DNA from 2 places in the Microbacterium sp. Beta genome. Region 1 is predicted to be linked to the other one. Evidence: riboswitches for the same ligand, from Rfam matches in the RefSeq annotation. Region 1 holds a riboswitch; the other holds the start of a gene.
The links. A riboswitch is a leader RNA that binds a small molecule or an ion and turns the genes downstream of it on or off. The one in region 1 is predicted to bind thiamine pyrophosphate.
Positions count from the first base shown of each region.

Region 2: another riboswitch for thiamine pyrophosphate. It lies ahead of FFS56_RS09275 (ECF transporter S component); the one in region 1 lies ahead of thiM (hydroxyethylthiazole kinase).

Region 1 covers NZ_SCOG01000025.1:11,025-20,324, forward strand. The annotation lists gene FFS56_RS17350 (acetylornithine transaminase) at 1-49, opposite strand, end outside; gene argB (acetylglutamate kinase) at 46-963, opposite strand; gene argJ (bifunctional glutamate N-acetyltransferase/amino-acid acetyltransferase ArgJ) at 960-2,117, opposite strand; gene argC (N-acetyl-gamma-glutamyl-phosphate reductase) at 2,114-3,166, opposite strand; gene FFS56_RS17370 (bifunctional hydroxymethylpyrimidine kinase/phosphomethylpyrimidine kinase) at 3,406-5,556, opposite strand; gene thiM (hydroxyethylthiazole kinase) at 5,553-6,401, opposite strand; TPP riboswitch at 6,392-6,486, opposite strand; gene FFS56_RS17380 (NAD-dependent epimerase/dehydratase family protein) at 6,493-7,455, opposite strand; gene FFS56_RS17385 (DUF402 domain-containing protein) at 7,452-8,174, opposite strand; gene pheT (phenylalanine--tRNA ligase subunit beta) at 8,249-9,300, opposite strand, start outside.
Region 2 covers NZ_SCOG01000007.1:86,553-95,852, reverse strand. The annotation lists gene FFS56_RS09305 (signal peptidase II) at 1-465, shown strand, start outside; gene FFS56_RS09300 (cytochrome c oxidase assembly protein) at 462-1,415, shown strand; gene FFS56_RS09295 (aminoglycoside 3'-phosphotransferase) at 1,449-2,174, shown strand; gene FFS56_RS09290 (CHY zinc finger protein) at 2,171-2,515, shown strand; gene FFS56_RS09285 (energy-coupling factor transporter transmembrane component T) at 2,512-3,291, opposite strand; gene FFS56_RS09280 (ABC transporter ATP-binding protein) at 3,288-4,733, opposite strand; gene FFS56_RS09275 (ECF transporter S component) at 4,742-5,398, opposite strand; TPP riboswitch at 5,391-5,500, opposite strand; gene FFS56_RS09270 (D-alanyl-D-alanine carboxypeptidase) at 5,582-7,258, shown strand; gene FFS56_RS09265 (ABC transporter ATP-binding protein) at 7,338-9,300, opposite strand, start outside.

The sequences.
Region 1 (9,300 bases):
CCGCGTTGAGCACGAGATCGCGTGCCGCATCGTCCTGCCAGACGGTCATGCCGTCACCTCGTTCTTTCCCAGGACCACTTCGGTCCCGATTCCCTTGCTGGTGAAGAGTTCGACGAGCACCGAGTGCGGCACCCGCCCATCGATGATCGCCGCCGCGTCGACGCCGCCCTCGACCGCGTCGAGACAGGCCCGCATCTTCGGGATCATCCCCGACTCGAGCGTCGGAAGCATCTGGATGAGCGCATCCGACGTCAGATGGGAGACGAGCGAGTCGCGGTTGGGCCAGTCGGCATACAGCCCCGGCACGTCGGTCAGGATGACGAGCTTTCGCGCGTGCAACGAGACCGCGAGAGCGGCTGCCGCGGCATCCGCGTTGACGTTGAGCGACTGCCCGGGGTGATCGAGATCGGGCGCGATGCTCGACACCACCGGGATGCGCCCTGCGGCGAGGTGGTCGAGCACGGGCGTCGGATCGACCTCGACGACGTCGCCGACCCGACCGAGGTCGACTTCTTCGCCGTCGATCACGACACCACGACGGCGCCCTCCGAAGAGTCCGGCGTCCTCCCCGCTGAGGCCGGTGGCGATCGGGCCGTGCGAGTTGATCTTCGACACGAGCTGCGGGTTGACCTGACCGGTGAGCACCATGCGCACGACGCTGATCGCCTCGGTGTTGGTGACGCGATAGCCGCCCTTGAACTCGCTCGGGATCTCGAGCCGCTGCAGCATGTTGGAGATCTGCGGCCCTCCACCATGCACCACGACCGGAAGCACCCCGACGTAGCGGAGGTAGGCGATGTCCTGGGCGAAGGCGTCCTGCAGCTCCTCCGACACCATGGCATTGCCGCCGTATTTGATGACGACGATCTGGTCGCGGAACTTCTTCAGCCACGGCAGCGACTCGATGAGCGTCGTGGCCTTCTGCGCGGCGACGTCCGGCGTGGTGTCCTGGATGTCGGTCATGAGGCGTAGGCGCTGTTCTCGTGCACGTAGTCGTGGGTCAGGTCGTTCGTGAGCACCGTGGCCGTCGACTCCCCGACCTTGAGGTCGATCATGAGGTGCGTGGCACGCGGGGTGAGGTCGACCTCTTCGCGGGGGCGGTCCGGACCACCCTGGCTGCAGACGCGCACGCCGTTCATCCAGACGTCGACGTCGTAGGGGTCGAACTGCGCATTCGTCGTTCCGATCGCCGCGAGCACCCGCCCCCAGTTCGGATCGTTGCCGAAGATCGCCGCCTTGAAGAGGTTGTTGCGCGCGACCGACCGGCCGACCTCGACGGCGTCCTGCTCGGTCACAGCATGCTGCACCTCGATCGTGATGTCGTGGCTCGCGCCCTCGGCATCACCCTGCAGCTTGACCGCGAGCTCCTGGGAGAGCTCGATGAGCGCGGCGGTGAAGTCGTCGAGGTCCGGCACGACCTCGGATGCCCCGTTGGCGAGGAGCGTGACTTGGTCGTTCGTCGACATGCAGCCGTCGGAATCGAGACGGTCGAACGTCTGCCCTGTCGCACGGCGCAGCGCCTCATCGGCCTGAAGCGGCTCGAGGACGGCATCGGTGGTGATCACCACGAGCATCGTGGCGAGTCCCGGCGCGAGCATGCCCGCACCCTTCGCCATACCGCCGATCGTCCAGCCATCACGGCTGATCACGGCGGTCTTCGCAACGGTGTCGGTGGTCATGATGGCCTGTGCCGCGCTCTCCCCGCCGTCGGCGCTGAGCTCGGCGATCGCCTGCTCGGTGCCGGCCAGCACACGCGAGCGGAACGTCTCGTCCCCGGTGCCGATGAGGCCGGTGGAGCAGATCAGCACATCCCCGGCGCTGACGCCGAGCAGTTCGGCCGCCTTCTCCGCCGTCTGGTGGGTGGTCTGGAACCCGAACGCGCCGGTGAAGCAGTTCGCACCGCCGGAGTTGAGCACCACGGCCTCGACGACCCGGTCGGCCACTGCCTGCTGCGACCAGATGATCGGGTTCGCCTTGGCGCGGTTGCTGGTGAAGACCGCGGCACCCACCTTGCGAGGTCCGCGGTTGACGACGACGGCGACATCGGGCTTCCCGGTCGACTTCAGCCCGGCGGCGACACCGGCCGCTTCGAATCCTGCGGGGGCGGTGACGCTCACGGCGCTACTCCGTTCACTGAGAGGGCGCGGGCTTCGGGAAGACCCAGCGCGATGTTCATGGATTGGACGGCAGCGCCGGCGGTGCCCTTGACGAGGTTGTCGACCGCGGTGACGACCGTGACCCGGTTCGCGGCCCGGTCGATCGCGAGGCCGATCAGCGCGGTGTTGGCTCCGAGCACGTCGGCCGTGCGGGGGAAGCGTCCCTCGGGCAGCAGCTGCACGAAGGTCTCGTCGCCATAGGCGCTCTGCCAGGCGTCACGGATCTGCGCATCCGTCGCACCGTCGACGATGGGTGCGGTGGACGTGGCGAGGATCCCGCGCGACATGGGCACCAGCACCGGCGTGAACGAGATCCGGATGCCGTCGGACTCCACCCCGGACGCCGCGGCGAGCGCCTGACGGATCTCGGGGATGTGTCTGTGGGTTCCGCCGACCGCATAGGGGTTGGCGGTGCCCAGGATCTCGCTGCCGAGCAGGTTCGTCTTGAGGCTCTTCCCCGCGCCGGACGGTCCGACGGCGAGCACGGAGACGATGTCGGAGGGGTCGATCACCCCGGCGGCCACACCGGGCGCGAGGCTGAGACTCACGGTGGAGGCATTGCAGCCCGGCGCCGCGATGCGCGTGGCTCCACGGAGGTGCTCACGCTGCTTGACCCCGTCGATGAGGAGCTCTGGCACACCGTAGGTCCACGGCTCGTGGAAGTCGCCGCCGTAGAACGCATCCCACGCCGAGGCGGACGTGAGTCGGTGGTCGGCGCCGGCATCGATCACGAGCGGGACATCGCCCAGCGCATCGGTGTACTGCCCCGACTGCCCGTGCGGCAAGGCGAGGAACACGATGTCGTGGCCGGCGAGGATCTCCGGTGTCGTGTCCTGCAGCGTGAGGTGTGCGAGTGAGCGCAGGTGCGGCTGGTGGTCGACGAGAGGCTGCCCGGCGTTCGAATGCGCCGTGACGGTGCGGATCTCCATGTCGGGATGGGCGGCCAGGAGGCGCAGAATCTCGCCGCCTGCGTAGCCGGATGCGCCGGAGACGGCGACGGAATACGTCATGCTTCTACCTTAACGGTCAGGCCCTCGAGGAAATCGGGACCGTGGACGGGGCCGGAGGCGGCGACACCGGCACTCGACCGCCGTGCGCGCACGGGCAGAAGGGCGGGGTCGCCTACAGTCGGCGGCCGCGGCGTCGGCGCACAGCGATGACGCTCGGAGCGAGCGTCGGAGAAGCGGTGGCGGCCGAAGGCATGTCGCGACAGTAGCGCGGCCTCGGCTGCCACCGCAAATCCGGTTCGTCATCTGCGGGGTGAGGGCTCCAGCGGTGCGGCGAAGAAGGCGAGTTCGTGGGCACTCGAGACCTCGAAGACGTGGCGCATCCTGGCGCGGGTCGCGGCATCAGCCGTTGCCGCCGCTTCGGAGGCGTAGGCGATCGCCGTCTCGGTCGCCTCTTCGAACGCGGGATCGGCGTAGGCCACCAGCCACGAGGCGTAGGGGTGCTGGGGATCCTGCGCGTACTGACCGAAGGCCCCGGCATGCAGGCGTCGGCCGAGGTCGGTGTATAGCCAGAAGCACGGGAGGACGGCCGCGACGATCTCTGCGTAGTCCCCACCGAACGCGACAGAGCGCAGGTGATCGAGGTAGGCGGTGGTGGCCGCCCCCGGCTCGGCGGAGAACGTGTCCGCGCTCACCCCCTGCGTCGGAGTCAACCACGACGCGTGCAGCTCGAGCTCGCCCACGATCGAACCGCGTGCCGACTCCGCCCAGAACGCCTGCTCATCGGATGTCGGCGCGAGCCGGGACGCTTCCGCGAGCACACGGGCGTACTCGCGCAGGTACAGCGCGTCCTGGGCGAGATAGGACAGGAACGGTCCGCGCTCCAGCGTCCCGTCGGCGAGCGCGCGGATGAAGGGCAGCTCGTCGATCGCGGTGCGGATCTCCCTGATGTCGTGCCACCAGTCCGCCGCTATGTCGTCCGCGACCGGACGGGCCTCTGTTCCCGCCCGTTCCCAGAGTCCGGAGAAGTGGTTGATCGGCCCGTGCCCACCGCCGACGCGCAACGCGTCCCCCGCCCGCAGGGCTTCGCGAAGCCAGATGCGCGCGGCGCCGACGGCCGCTTCTGCGTCGTGCCCCCGCGCGAGCAGGGTCGCGAGCGCGGACGACAGCGAGCAGCCGGTGCCATGGGTGTTTCCGGTCGTGATCCGTCGTCCTGGAAAGTCTCTGCGCAGACCGCGCGCCGCGTCGACCAACGCATCGGGGGCCTCATCGCCGACGAGATGGCCGCCCTTGACCAGGACGGCCGCATCGATCCGGGCGGACAGCTCGTGCGCCGCGGAGATGGCATCCTCCCAGTCGGCGATCTCCCGACCGGCGAGCACCGCGAGTTCGGCGAGATTCGGAGTGACCAGAGTCGCCCGCGCGAGGAGTCCGTGCAGTGCTCGCTCCGCCTCCGGATCCAGCAGCCGGTCGCCGGAGGTCGCGACCATGACGGGATCGAGCACCACGACAGGCGGGCGCACGCGGTCGAGCCACGCCCCCACTGCGCGGATGACCTCGGCGTCGGCGAGCATCCCGATCTTCACGGCGTCGATCACGATGTCGTCCGACACGGCATCGAGCTGCGCGCGGAGGAAGTCGACCGGCGGCACGTGCACAGCGCGCACGCCCTGCGTGTTCTGCGCGGTCAGCGCCGTGGGCACAGCCATCCCGTACCCGCCGTTCGCGGCGATGGACTTGAGGTCGGCCTGGATGCCCGCACCTCCGGACGGGTCGCTCCCGGCGATGCTGAGCACTCGCGGTACACCCCCGGAGCGCCAGCGCCGCAGGAACCGCGTCGCTACGGCGGCCGGATCGTCGGCGGCACACAGCGCCGAGACCACGGCCACCCCCGCCGCACCGGCATCGCGAAGGGCCTCGGTGTCGTCGATGTGGACCCCGCCGATCGCCACGCACGGGAGTGCGCTGCGCCTGGCGAAGTCGCGAAATCCCTCCACGCCCAGCGGGACGGGGTGATCCGGCTTCGTGAAGGTGGGACGGATGACGCCGACCCCGAGGTAGTCGACCGTCCCGGCCGGGAGGGCCCGCAGCGCGTCGAGGTGCGCTGCGGTGTTGGCGGTGAGGCCGATCAACGCGTCGGGTCCGAGTGCCTCACGGGCGCGCAGCACCGAGGCGTCGCCCTGACCGAGGTGCACGCCATCGACCCTGGCTCCACGCTCACGAGCAGCCACGGCCGCGCCCAGCCGATCGTTCACCACGAGCAGCGCCCGACCGTCGATCGCCTGCGACAGCGCGACCAGCTGTTCGACCGTCTCCTCGTCGGTCGCGTCCTTGTCGCGCAGCTGCACGATGCGCACCCCGCCTTCCACCGCGTGCCGGACGGTCTCGACGACGCCCCGGTCTCCGCACAGCTCCGCATCCGTGACGAGGTAGAGCGAGAGGTCGGCGTTCACAGGGCACCGCCTTCGACGCGGGCACGGACCCTGATGTCAGCGGAATCCACCGCGGCGAGGGCATCCAGCAGCGCGACGGCGAAGCTCCCCGGCCCGGTGGACCGCTCCGCTGCCTGCTCCGCCGCGATCGTGTACACGAGGCTCGCCGACGCGACCGCCGTGAGCGCGTCGTGCCCTGTCGCCCGCGCAGCGCCGAGGAAGGCCGCCATCACCGCGCCCAGAGCACAACCGCCGCCCGTGACCCTCGTGAGCAGCTCGTGCCCGTTGGACAACCGCAGCACGCGTTCGCCGTCGGTGAGCAGATCGATCGGGCCGGACACGGCCACCACACCGCGTGTCGTCCGAGCCAGCGCCGATGCGGCCTCGGCCGCGGACTCGGTGCTGTCGGTGGAATCCACACCTCGCCCACCGGCGCTGAGCCCCGCGAGAGCCAGCACCTCCGAGGCGTTGCCGCGGATCGCGGTCGGACGCTGCTCGACGAGTTGACGCGCGAGTGCGGTGCGCACCGGGAGCGCACCGACCGCGACGGGGTCGAGCACCCAGGGCGTACCGGCTGCCCTCGCACCGGTGACGGCTTCCAGAGTCGCCGCGCGCTGCTCCGGGGTGGGCGTCCCCAGGTTGACCAGCATCCCCGAGGCGACACCGGCGAACATGCCGGCCTCCCCGACGATGTCGACCATGGCGGGGGCAGCCCCGAGCGCCAGCAGCAGGTTGGCGGTGAAGCCGGTGACCACGGCATTGGTGATGCAGTGCGTCAGCGGTGGCGCCTCACGCAACACCCCCAGCAGCACCGCAGCCTTTTCGGCGAGATCGTGTGTGGAATCAGGACGCAGAAGATCGCTCATCGCGACATCCCTTCGCTAGTACGAACTAGATCAGGTTCGACGGGTCTGTTCTCAGCCGCGGATCGCGGCACCCCGTGTCACTGTCCGCAGTCTATCGATCGGCCAGCAGCGCCCGCTCCTGCGCCCGCGTGAGCCCGGCACGTCGTTCGCGGTCGAGTCCGCGCTCCCGTTCGTCGGCGAGCACGCGCTCGATCGTGTCGACGAGCGGACGGAGCGTCCCACCGGTCTCATGGAATGCCGCGTTCGAGCGGGTCATGAATCCCGTCATCTCGGGCGGGAGCCACAGCGGCAGGGAGTGCGGGCCGGCCCAGTGGTCCACGTCATGCGCGATGAGCCACTCCTCGTCCGCGACGATGGTCGCCCCGGTGTGCCCGGATGCAGCGCGGACCATCCGCAGCACATCCGCGAGAGGCCTCTCGTCGCCGACGGCGTTGACGGCTCCGCTGCCTCGCGCGGTGACGATGTACTCCGCCAGATCGTCGACGTCGATCAACTGAGCGCTCCGCCCGTCCAGCGGGGGCAGCAGCACGGCGTCAGCGTCGGCACGAGCGAACGCAGCACTCCAGTAGCCGAAGCGGTCGCTCGGGTCTCCGTCGCCCACGATCAGGCCGGGACGCACCACGAGTGCCCGCTCCCCCAATCGGGCGACGGAGTCCTCGGCGGCGACCTTCTGCGCCGCGTACTCGTACTCGTCGCCGAGAACCGCCGCCGGGCGTCGTGGAGCCGATTCGTCCGCACCGACCGTCTCGTCATCGGAGTACACCGACACGGATGACACGTACGTCCATCGTGCCGCTCGATCGCCCAGCATCTCGACTGCCCGATCGACATGCGCCGCCTGGGAGGAGATGTCGACGACGTGGTCCCACTCCCGTCGTGCGAGGTCGACGTAGGTCGAAGCCTCCTCGCGATCGCCACGCACCAGGACCGTTCCCTCCGGCGCGGGCCGTGTGCCTCGAGCGAGGCAGGTGACCGTGGCTCCGTGGTCGCGCCAGTGACCGGCGACGCGCCCGGAAAGCCACCCGGTGCCGCCCAGGATCAGAACATCCGTCATGGTGTGCCTGCACCCAACCGGTCAAGGCCTGCCAGCACCGGAACCGTCCAGGCGGGGTCGGGCCGCCAGCGGGTCCACGCGGAGTCGAACGGCCAGTCGTCGGCCTCGAACGACGCGATGGCCGCGTCCGCGTGCCGCTCGATCTGCGCGGCCTGCTCGGAGCTGAGCCGTCCCTGGGCGATCGCGGCGACGAGCTCATCCTCGTCCTTGAGGTGGATGCCGCCCGCCGGATCGATCTCGACGTCGAGGATATGGTCGGACGAGAAGGTGTCCCGGTCTGTCCGCAGATGCGCGTTCTCGAGATTCACGTACCACCCGGAGAACGCCCAGTCCGGCCAGGTGGTGTCGCTCCAGAACAGCCAGATCGACCACGGCATGCCCGCAGGGGCGATGCACAGCACCCCGTTGCCCCGCCAGCGCTCCACGATGCGCGTCCGCGGCTCGAGCCAGCGCCGGGCGAGAGGCACTTCCCGAACGCGCTGTCCATCGCTGGAGCCGGGCGCCTCCTGGAGCGTCCCGGGAGCGAGCCAGGCCACGAGACCGCGCTCATCATCACGGACCACGCGCATCGGCGAGATCCTGGACGGCTCTCCCGGCTGCCACCCCGGTTTCCGGTAGTGCCAGTCGATCTGTGCGCCGGGCTCGAGGAACGGCCCCTCGCCGAGCGGTCGCGCCCCGTCGGGGACGGCGGCCGGAGTGCCCTGGGGGAGGATTCTCATCCCGCCACGGTACTCCGGCGCCGACCTGGATCATCCGAGGACGACACGGTGCGCCTCACACCGCGGATCGGCCCTCAGTCGCGCAGCGTCGCTCCGAAGCGCTGCGCAGCGACCTCGACTCCGGCGAGCTTGGCTTCCGTGGCCTCCGCCGCGGTGAGTGTGCGGTCATCCGCCCGGAACCTCAGTGCGAAGGTCAGGCTCTTGGAACCCTCCGGAACGCCCTCTCCGCGATAGTCGTCGACGAGGCGCACCGACTCCAGCAGCGTGCCCGCACCTTCGGCGAGGGCGGCCTGCACATCCGCGGCGGGGACCCCGGCCGGAACCAGGAGCGACACGTCCTGCGTAGCGGCGGGGAACGTCGACAGCGAAGCCGCGACGACCCGTCCGCCGGCAAGCGACAGGATGCGGTCGAGGTCGAGCTCGAACACGGTCGCGCGCCCGGGAAGATCGGCCCCCTCGGCGACAGCGGGGTGCAGCTCGCCGACGTATCCGACCTCTTCGCCTGCCACCAGGAGCGACCCGGTGCGCCCGGGGTGGAGGGCGGCGCGTTCGGCCTGGAGCACGTCGATGTCGACCCCGGCGGCTGCCGCGATCACACGGACCGCGTCCAGAGCCTCCACGAGGCCGGCGGCCTCGGCGGGGCGACCGGGCTGGCGCGGTGCGACATGGCCGGTGAGGAGTCCGGAGACGAACCGGTGCTGTGGCGGGATCGAGGCGTTCAGCTCCGCGAGCGTCTCGTCGGACGGACGCTCCCCCAGCGGCGGCACCTCATCGGTGCCGTACTCCACACCCGGCTCGGGAAGGAAGACCACCCCGGTTTCGAAGATCGCGAGGTCGGTGAGCCCGCGGGAGATGTTGCGGTGCGCGGTCTGCAGCAGACCGGGGATCAGCGACCGGCGCAGGTACGGCGCCTGCCCGTCGAGCGGATTCGCCAGACGGATGCTCGGCAGGTGCTCGCCCGACGCGGAGCCGTGCAGATCGTTCTGCGCCTCCGTGGTGAACGGGAACGACGGCGTCTCGACGAGCCCCGCAGCAGCCAGAGCATCGGCCACGCGGCGGCGGCCCTGCTGGTGCGCGGTGAGGCCGCGCCCGGAGGGAGGCGTCGGCAGCACCGAGGGGATGCGGT
Region 2 (9,300 bases), on a different contig from region 1:
ACGAGCAAGGCCGCCGCGATCGCAGGACTCAGCCGGACGGAGCGGATACCCCTGCTGGGGGATGCGCTGGGCCTGCAGCTCGCCTTCAACCCCGGCGCGATCCTGTCGCTCGGGTCAGGGGCGACGTGGGTGCTGACCGTGGTGGGCGTGGCTGCGGTGGCCGCGCTGTTCGTCGCCGCGACTCGCGCGCGCACGAGGGGACGGGCCTGGGGGTGGGGCTTCATCCTCGGAGGTGCCATCGGGAACGTGCTCGATCGTCTGCTCGCACCCCCCGGATTCGGTCGCGGTCACGTCACCGACTTCCTCGCCTACGGGAACTGGTTCATCGGGAACCTCGCCGATGTCGCGCTCGCGATCGGGGGTGTCGTCCTCGTCGTCGGGCTCTTGCTCGACCAGCGTGCGGCAGCGCGGACGACGCAGACCATCGACCGGCCGGACGGCTCGCGCGAGGACGCGGCCGGATGAACGACTGGATGCCCGATGCCCCGCCGACCTTCGCAGACTTCCTCACACCGATCGTCTTCAGTCCGGCCGCTGGGCCGTTCCCCCTCCTGCCCCTGGTCGCGGTAGTGCTGGCGGTCGCCTATCTGGCCGGGACCCTCCGGTTGTGGCGGCAGCACCGTCGGTGGCCCGTCTGGCGAACCGTCGTATTCCTCCTGGGGTGCATCGCGCTCGCCGCCACCACGGGCCTCGGGGTCGAGGTGTACGGCTATGCCCTGATGTCGGTGTTCATGTTCCAGCAGCTCACGCTCATGATCGCGATCCCTCCGCTGCTGGTCCTCGGCTCACCGGGCACGCTCCTCCTGCGGGTGACACCGCACCGCGGGCTGGGCGCCGTCGTGCTGCGTATCGCGCACGGAGGGCTCCGCAGCGGGATCGCCCGGTGGATCCTGAGCCCGTGGATCGCGCTGCCGATGTACCTGATCGCGTTCTACGGGCTGTACCTGGCCGGTCTCGCCGACCGTGTGCTCGCAGCACCCGGAGGCCACCTCGCTCTGGAGGTCGGGTTCCTCGTCATCGGGATCCTCTTCGCCATCCCGGTACTGAGCTCCGATCCCCTCCCGGTGCGGCTCGGGCACGGCGGTCGCGCCCTGGACGTCTTCGCCGAAGCGGCCCTGCACGCGTTCTTCGGCGTCTTCCTGATGATGGCGACCACCATGCTCGTCGACCACTTCGTCGCACCGACTCTGGCGCTAGGGATGAATCCGCTCGAAGACCAGCAGCTGGCCGGCGGGCTGGCATGGTCGTACGGCGAAGCCCCGACCCTGCTGATGCTCGTCTACGTGATGCACCGGTGGTTCCGCGACGACACGGCACGCGCCGCCGCGGCCGATCGCTATGCCGATGCGCACGGCACCACTGAGCTCGACGCCTACAACGCCTATCTGGAGGGCCTCCGTGACGACCGCCGCTGAGCCGGTGCGGTGCCCGTCGGGCAGGATGGACGGATGAGCATTCCCTCCGCTTACCTCGACGTGCCGATGAAGGTTCGCGAGCTCGCGCGCGGTGCCGCGCTCGAGCCGGTCTGGCTCAACGGGATCGGCGGGCTGACCTTCCGCACCGACGACGGGCGGTACATCAAGTGGGGTCCGCTCGACGACGAGGCGAACATGCGCGACGAAGCCGAGCGCATGAGGTGGGCACGAACGTGGATCCCCGTACCGGAGGTGATCGAGCAGGGCCAGGACGACACACACGAGTGGCTCGTCACGGTCGCGATCGATGCCCGCAGCGCCGTCGACCCCCGCTGGGCCGACCAGCCGGAGACCGCGGTGCGAGCGGTCGGGGTCGGCCTGCGGATGCTGCACGATGCCCTGCCGGTGGCCGAGTGCCCCTGGGAGTGGAGCACGCAGTGGCGGATCGCCAACGCCGCCGATCGCGGCACGGTCGTGCCAGAGGATCTGCTCCAGGAACCGTCGATCGACCGGTTGGTGGTGTGCCACGGCGACGCCTGCATGCCGAACACGCTTCTCGACGCGGAAGGCCGGCCGGCCGCCTTCGTGGATCTCGCCGCTCTCGGTGTCGCCGACCGCTGGGCCGACATCGCCGTGGCCTCGATGAGCACGATGTGGAACTTCGGCGAAGGCTGGGAGGACACACTGATCGAGGCCTACGGCGTCGACCCCGATCACGAGCGCCTCGAGTACTACCGTCGACTCTGGAACGAGACGTGAGTATCGTGCCCGATGATCGGCCGCGTGTGCTCGGTCCGGTCGTCGACGACATGACCCGGTGCGTGCACTATCAAGGCCCGACCGACATCATCGCGATCCGCTTCGCCTGCTGCGGCGAGTACTACCCGTGCCACCGCTGCCACGAGGAGACCGTGAAGCATGCGACGCAGCAATGGGCGGCCCATGAGCGCGACAGACGGGCGATCCTCTGCGGTGCGTGCGGGCATGAGCTCACGATCGCCGAGTACTTCGCGGCGACGGCATGTCCACGATGTTCGGCGCTGTTCAACGAGCGGTGCGCACTGCACCGTGAGCACTACTTCCAGCTCGACCGGAGCTAGCTCCAGACGAAACGGAACGTCCCGACGAGCACGGCGGCGGCGAGCGCGAGTGCCATGATCGCGATTCCGCCGATCACCGCCACCGCATCACGCGGGTGCAACCGGGAGGGACGCGACCAGGTGCGCGGAATGCCGGAGCCGAAGCCCCTGGCCTCCATCGCGAGCGCCAGCTTCGAGCCGCGCCGCACCGCGAACACGAGCAGCACGAACGCCATCGAGAAGAACCGTCGCAGCACACCCCGGTCGCCCACGCCGCGCGCGCGACGGGCCAGGCTCATGGTGCGCCAGTCATCGAGGAAGAGCCCCAGCATGCGCGTTCCCGCGAGGATGCCGAGCACGAAGCGGCTCGGGAGCTTGGCCACCTGCGCCAACGCGTCGGCGAGCTCGGTCGGGTCGGTGCCGCCGAACAGCAGGATCGTGGGGAGTCCGAGCGCGATCACTCGCAGACTCACCGCGATCGCGAGCGTGATGGAGTCGTCGCTGATCGTCGCGAAGCCGAACGTCCAGTAGATGCGCCCTGCCGGTTCCGCATACAGCAGCATGCTCACACCGGCGATCGGGGCGAAGATCACGACCGGCAGCAGGCGCTTCAGCACCGTCGACAGACGCAGCCCCGTCAACGGTAGGCAGAGCAGCTGCAGGACGATCGCTGCCAGCGCGCTCGTGATGTCGATGGAGGCGAACAGCGGCACGGACAGCAGCAGGGCGAGCAGCAGCTTCGTCACCGGGTTCACACCGTCGAGCCAGACCGGGCGCACGGTCTCGGTCGCCGTCACGACGACGACCCCAACTCGATGCGATGACCGCCCAGGTGTCGGATCACCGCGTCGTCGTGCGTGACCGCGATGATCGACCGGCCACGCGCGATCTCCTCCTGCAGCAGGGCGACGAGCGAGATCCACCCGCGGCGGTCCTGTCCGAACGTCGGCTCGTCGAGCACGATGACCTCCGGCGCCCCGGCCAGCACGGTGGCGACCGACAGCCGCCGCTTCTGCCCTCCGGAGAGCGTGAACGGGTTGGCGAGGGCGAGCGGGGCGAGGCCCAGGCGTTCGAGAAGACCGTCAACGACCGTATCCGTCTTCGCCTGATCCCAGCCGAGCGCCCGTGGCCCGACCGCGAGCTCATCGCGAAGGGTCTGGGCCAGGAACTGGTGCTCCGGCTCCTGGAACACCATCCCGATGCGGGTGAGCAGCTCGCGCGAGGTCCAGCGGATGGGGCGCGTGCCCTTGCGCCCCGCCAGCTCCGGTGCCGACCGCACCTCTCCCGCCTGCTCCGGGATGAGCCCGGCGAGCGTGAGGGCGAGCGTCGACTTGCCGGCGCCGTTCGGCCCGGTGATCACCGTCGCGTTCGCCCGCGGCACGCGCAGGTCGAGCCCGCGCTGCACCGGCGCTCCATGCTCCCGTCCGATCGTCAGGTCGGACGCGGTGAGCGCGTCCGGTGCCGACACCTGCTCCAGCACGGGCAGGTCGATCCCCCGGTCGGGCACCCACACCCCGGCGTCCGCCAGCACGTCGCCGTATGCCGCGAACACCTGGGCCGGTTCCCCGTCGGCGAGCAGTCCGCCGTCGGCCGCGAGCACGATCACGCGCGTCATCAGATCGACCCAGATCGGTGTGCGGTGCTCGACGACGATCAGCGTCGCACCGGTGGAGGCGACGGCATGTTCGACGCTCGCCCGCACCTCGCGCACACCCTCGGGGTCGAGGTTCGCCGTCGGCTCGTCGAGCAGCAGCAGCCCTGGGCGCATCGCGAGCACACCGGCGAGCACCAGTCGCTGCTTCTGTCCGCCCGACAGGGCCTTCGTGGGGCGTTGCAGCGGCACATCGAGCCCGACGGCATCCAGCGCCTCCGCGACGCGACCGGGGATCTCGGATGCGGGCACACCGAGGTTCTCGCACCCGAACGCCACGTCGTCGCCGACCTTCGACAGCACGATCCCCGCATCGGGGTCCTGCAGGACGAGGCCCACCTGACCGTGCCGGGATTCGGGGGCGGCACCGTCGATGTGCAGCGACCCGGTTCGCACCCCTTCGTCGTCGCCGCCGAGGACCCCGGCCAGGCCCGCGAGCAGCGTCGACTTCCCGGCACCGGAGGCGCCGAGCAGCAGCACCCGCTCACCCGGTTCGATCGTGAACGAGACGTCCTCGACGGCGGGGAGCTTCCGACCGGCGTACCGCCAGCCCCAGCCCGCAGCCTGCACGCGGGCCGGGGCGGCGATGGTCACGGTCAGACCTCGCGCACGTGCTCTCGCCCGACGGCGAAGCGGTTCAGTGCACCGGTGACCGCCAACGCGCGCACCAGCAGCCAACCGACGACACCCGCCAGGATCGCCCCGGAGACGACAACGCTGACCAGGTAGATCGTGTTGAACTCGACGGACTTCAGGATGTTGGGCGAGCTGCCGTAGAACAGCTCGAACACCCAGGCAGCCACCGCTGCACCGACACCGGCGAGCGCGGCGACCGCGATCCCGAAGCGCCGGTAGAAGAACAGGGCGAAGATGATCTCCGCGCCGAGTCCCTGCACGATGCCGGACAGCACGGTCGAGACGCCCCACACGTTGCCGATCAGCATCGACACGATCGCTGCGACGAGCTCGACGACCAGCGCCGCACCGGGCTTGCGGATGACGAGGCCGCCGACGACGCCGCCCAGCAGCCAGATGCCGACGGCGATACCGCCCAGTCCCGGCGTCAGAGCATCGGCCGCACCGAACCAGGCGTAGCCGATCGTGTTCCATCCCCAGAACACGAGGCCGATCGCGACGCCGAGGACGGCGGCAACGACGATGTCGACGACGCGCCAGCGCCAGATCGATGTGCGGTGCGGATCCTGTGCGGCGGCGGATGCCTGCTGCGTGGATGCGGACGTGGGCGTACTCATCTGAACTCCTCCCTGCGCTGGCATGACCCAGATCAGGTTCGACGGTCGAAGCGCGATTCGCTCCCTCTCAGCCCGGCTCGCCGGACTCCCGTGGTTGTGCTGACGATCTTACCGTCGGCGACACCCCCGTGGCGACAGGGCCCGGCGCCGCGGAACACGCGCGGGATTGGGTACCGTAAACGAGTGACCGCATCAGATCCCGCCGACGAGGCGACGGGCGTCGTCGGCGACGACGGCCCTGCCCCCGCCGACACCGCCGACACCGCGACAGGCGGATCGGTGCTGACGGCCGAGCAGACGTCGCCTGGAGCGGATGCTCCGGGGACGGTCGTAGACCCGGAGCCCGTCGTAGACCCGGAGCCCGTCGTTCCACCGGAGGCCGTGAGCGCCCCGGAACCGGCCACCCCCGCGCTGACGAAGCCGCCGTTCATCCCTCGCGACCGCACGGTCCCGGATCCTTCCGGCGAACTCACCGCGTCGGAGACAGCCGCGCCCCAGTGGGCCGACGACACCACGACGGCCACCGCTCTCACCTGGGTGGACGCCGCGACCGTCGCCGAGCACACCGCCACGGCCACTCTCGACGACACCTCGGAGGCCGAGCGATCGAGCGGTCTGCTGCGCGGTGCGCGTCTTCGCCCCGCCATCGCCCGCCCGGGTGTCCTGGTCCCGCTGGCCACGCTCGCCGGTCTCGTCGCCGTCTACGCCGGCACCACACTGCTCTGGCCCCTCCACGAGGTGCCGCCGACGGTGCAGTCGGTCGAGTTCGCGACGACTCCCGCCGCTGCCGCCGCCGTGACCTGGCCGACCGAGGGTGCGGGTGCCGTCGGCATCGCGGGCATGACGACGGCGGCTTCGGTGCCCGACGCCGTGAGCATCGCGAGCATCACCAAGGTCGTCAGCAGTCTGATGGTGCTCGACCGCATGCCGCTCGCTGTCGGGGAGCAAGGACCCGAGTTCTCGTTCACCCGCGCCGACAGCGTGAAGTACTGGGACTACCGGCGCAGTGACCAATCCGCCCTCGACGTGCCCATCGGCGGAGTGCTCACGGAGTACCAGCTGTTGCAGGGGACGCTCATGGGTTCCGCGAACAACTACATCGATCGGCTCGCGACCGAGATCTGGGGCTCCGAGCGCGAGTTCGCGAGGGCTGCAGAGGTGTGGTTGCGCGAACGTGGCCTGACCGGAATCACCGTGGTGACCCCCTCCGGCTTCGACGAGCGCAACGTGGCCACGCCCGAGGCCCTGGTGGCGCTCGGCGAGCGTGCGATGCAGAACCCGGTCTTCGCCGAGATCGTCGGCACCAAGTCCGTCGACCTCCCGGGTGCGGGCACCGTCGTGAACACGAACGGCATGCTCGACGATCCCGGTGTCGTCGGCATCAAGACCGGCACCCTGGTCGGCTGGAACCTTCTCACCGCGAAGGACCTCGTGATCGGTGACACCACGGTGCACCTGTTCGCCGCGGCGCTGAATCAAGCCGGAGACGACGAGCGACTCGCTCTCACGCGTTCCCTGTTCGCCGAGGCGGAATCCGCACTGGAGGCGCAGGCGCCGGCCGTCGCGAAGGACACCGTGGTCGGCAGCGTCACGACTCCGTGGGGCGAGCAGGTCGACGTCATCACCGAATCCGACGCCGATGTGGTGCTCTGGAACAGCGCGACCGCGACCGCCGCGACCGCCTTCGACCTCGGCGAAGAACGCGAACAGGGTGACACGGTGGGCACGCTGACCACGGCAGGACCGGTCAACACCACGACGACTCCGCTGGTGCTGGCCGCGGATGTCGAGGGGCCGAGTCCCTGGTGGCGTCTGACCCACCCGCTCGAGCTGCTCGGGATCAGAGCCGACCAGCCCTGACGCACTCCCCGGCGATCGCCTACGACGACGCCCCACCCCGCGTGAGCGGCGGTGGGGCGTCGTGCGTTGATGCCGTAGGTCAGGAGCGGTGATCGGAGCCGTCAGCGCCGTCTTCCAGCAGGGCCTGCGCCGCGGCCGTCTCGGCTGCCGGCACCTGTGCGCCGACGGACGCGCCGGCCACAGCGGCTGCAGCCTCCGCGCGCGCAGCATCGGTGTCGCCCGCTTCGCCGGTGACGACGACCGGCGTCGTTCCCGTGAGCGCGTCTTCGGCGTCGATGTCGGTCGCGGCCTGCTCGAACTGCGACTGGTACAGACGCCAATAGGCGCCCTGCGCGGCGATGAGCTCGTCGTGCGTACCCTTCTCCACGATGTCGCCGTGCTCCATCACCAGGATGAGGTCGGCATCGCGGATGGTCGACAGTCGGTGCGCGATCACGAACGACGTGCGCCCCTCTCGGAGCGCGGCCATCGCGTGCTGCAGCAGCAGTTCGGTGCGGGTGTCGACCGCCGACGTGGCCTCATCGAGGATGAGGATCGACGGCTGTGCGACGAACGCCCGCGCGATGGTGATGAGCTGACGCTCACCGGCCGACACGTTCGCTGCATCCTCGTCGAGCACCGTGTCGTATCCCTCGGGGAGGGCGTGCACGAAGCGGTCGACGTAGGTGGCCCTGGCTGCGGCGAGGACCTCTTCATCGGTCGCGGTCGAGCGACCGTAGCGGATGTTCTCGCGGATGCTGCCGGCGAACAGCCACGGGTCCTGGAGCACCATGCCGGTGCGCGAACGCAGCTCGTCGCGGGTCACCTCGGCGATGTCCTGCCCGTCGAGCATGATCCGTCCACCGCTGAGCTCGTAGAAGCGCATGATCAGGTTGACCAGCGTCGTCTTGCCCGCACCGGTCGGACCGACGATCGCGACGGTCTGACCCGGCTCCACCCGGAACGACAGATCACGGATGAGCGGACGATCCGGCGTGTACGAGAACGCGACGTTCTCGAACTCGATGACGCCCTTGCCCTCCACGAGCTCGGGAGCATCGGCGTCGTCGGCCTCCTGCTCCTCGGCGTCGAGCAGTTCGAACACACGCTCGGCGGAGGCGGTGCCGGACTGCACGACAGCGGCCATTCCGCCCAGCTCGGACAGCGGCTGCGTGAACTGCTGCGAGTACTGGATGAACGCCTGCACGTCACCGAGGCGGAGCTGACCGTTGGCGACCATCAGACCACCGAGCACCGCGATGCCCACGTAGCTGAGGTTCCCGACGAACATCATCGCCGGCATGATGATGCCGGAGAGGAACTGCGCCTTGAAGCTCGCCTGGAACAGCTCTTCGTTCTCGTCCTGGAACTTGTCCAGTGCGTCCTTCTCGCGACCGAAGACCTTCACCAGCGCGTGGCCAGAGAACGCCTCCTCGACACGGGCGTTGAGCCGGCCGACCTTGCGCCACTGCGTGCCGAAGGCCTTCTGCGACCGCGGTCCGATGATGCCGAAGATCACGCCCATGAGAGGCAGCGTGATGAGGGCCACGAGGGCGAGCTGCCATGAGATCGAGAACATCATCACGAGCACGCCGATCACGGTGAGCACCGAGGTGAGTGCGCCCGAGAGCGACTGCTGCATCGTCTGCGTGATGTTGTCGATGTCGTTCGTGACGCGCGAGATCAGCTCGCCGCGCTGCACCTTGTCGAAGTACGCCAGGGGCAGGCGGTTGATCTTCGCCTCGACCGATTCGCGCAGTCGCCACATGGTGCGCACCATGATCACGTTGATGACGTAACCCTGGATCCAGGTGAGGAAGGCGGCGGCCACGTAGATGCCGAGCACGGCGGCGATGACGAGCCGCAGCGCGTCGAAGTCGATGCCCTGGCCGACCGTGAAGTCTCCCAGCGCGCCGACCTGGTTCGCGAAGTCGTCCTGTCCGCCTGCCCGCAGCGCGTCGACCACCACGTCCTGCGACGTGCCGGCGGGGAAGCCGGGGAAGCCGTCGGTGGGCTGACCGAGCTGGATGGAGATGAAGCCCTTGTAGACGAGGTTGGTCGCC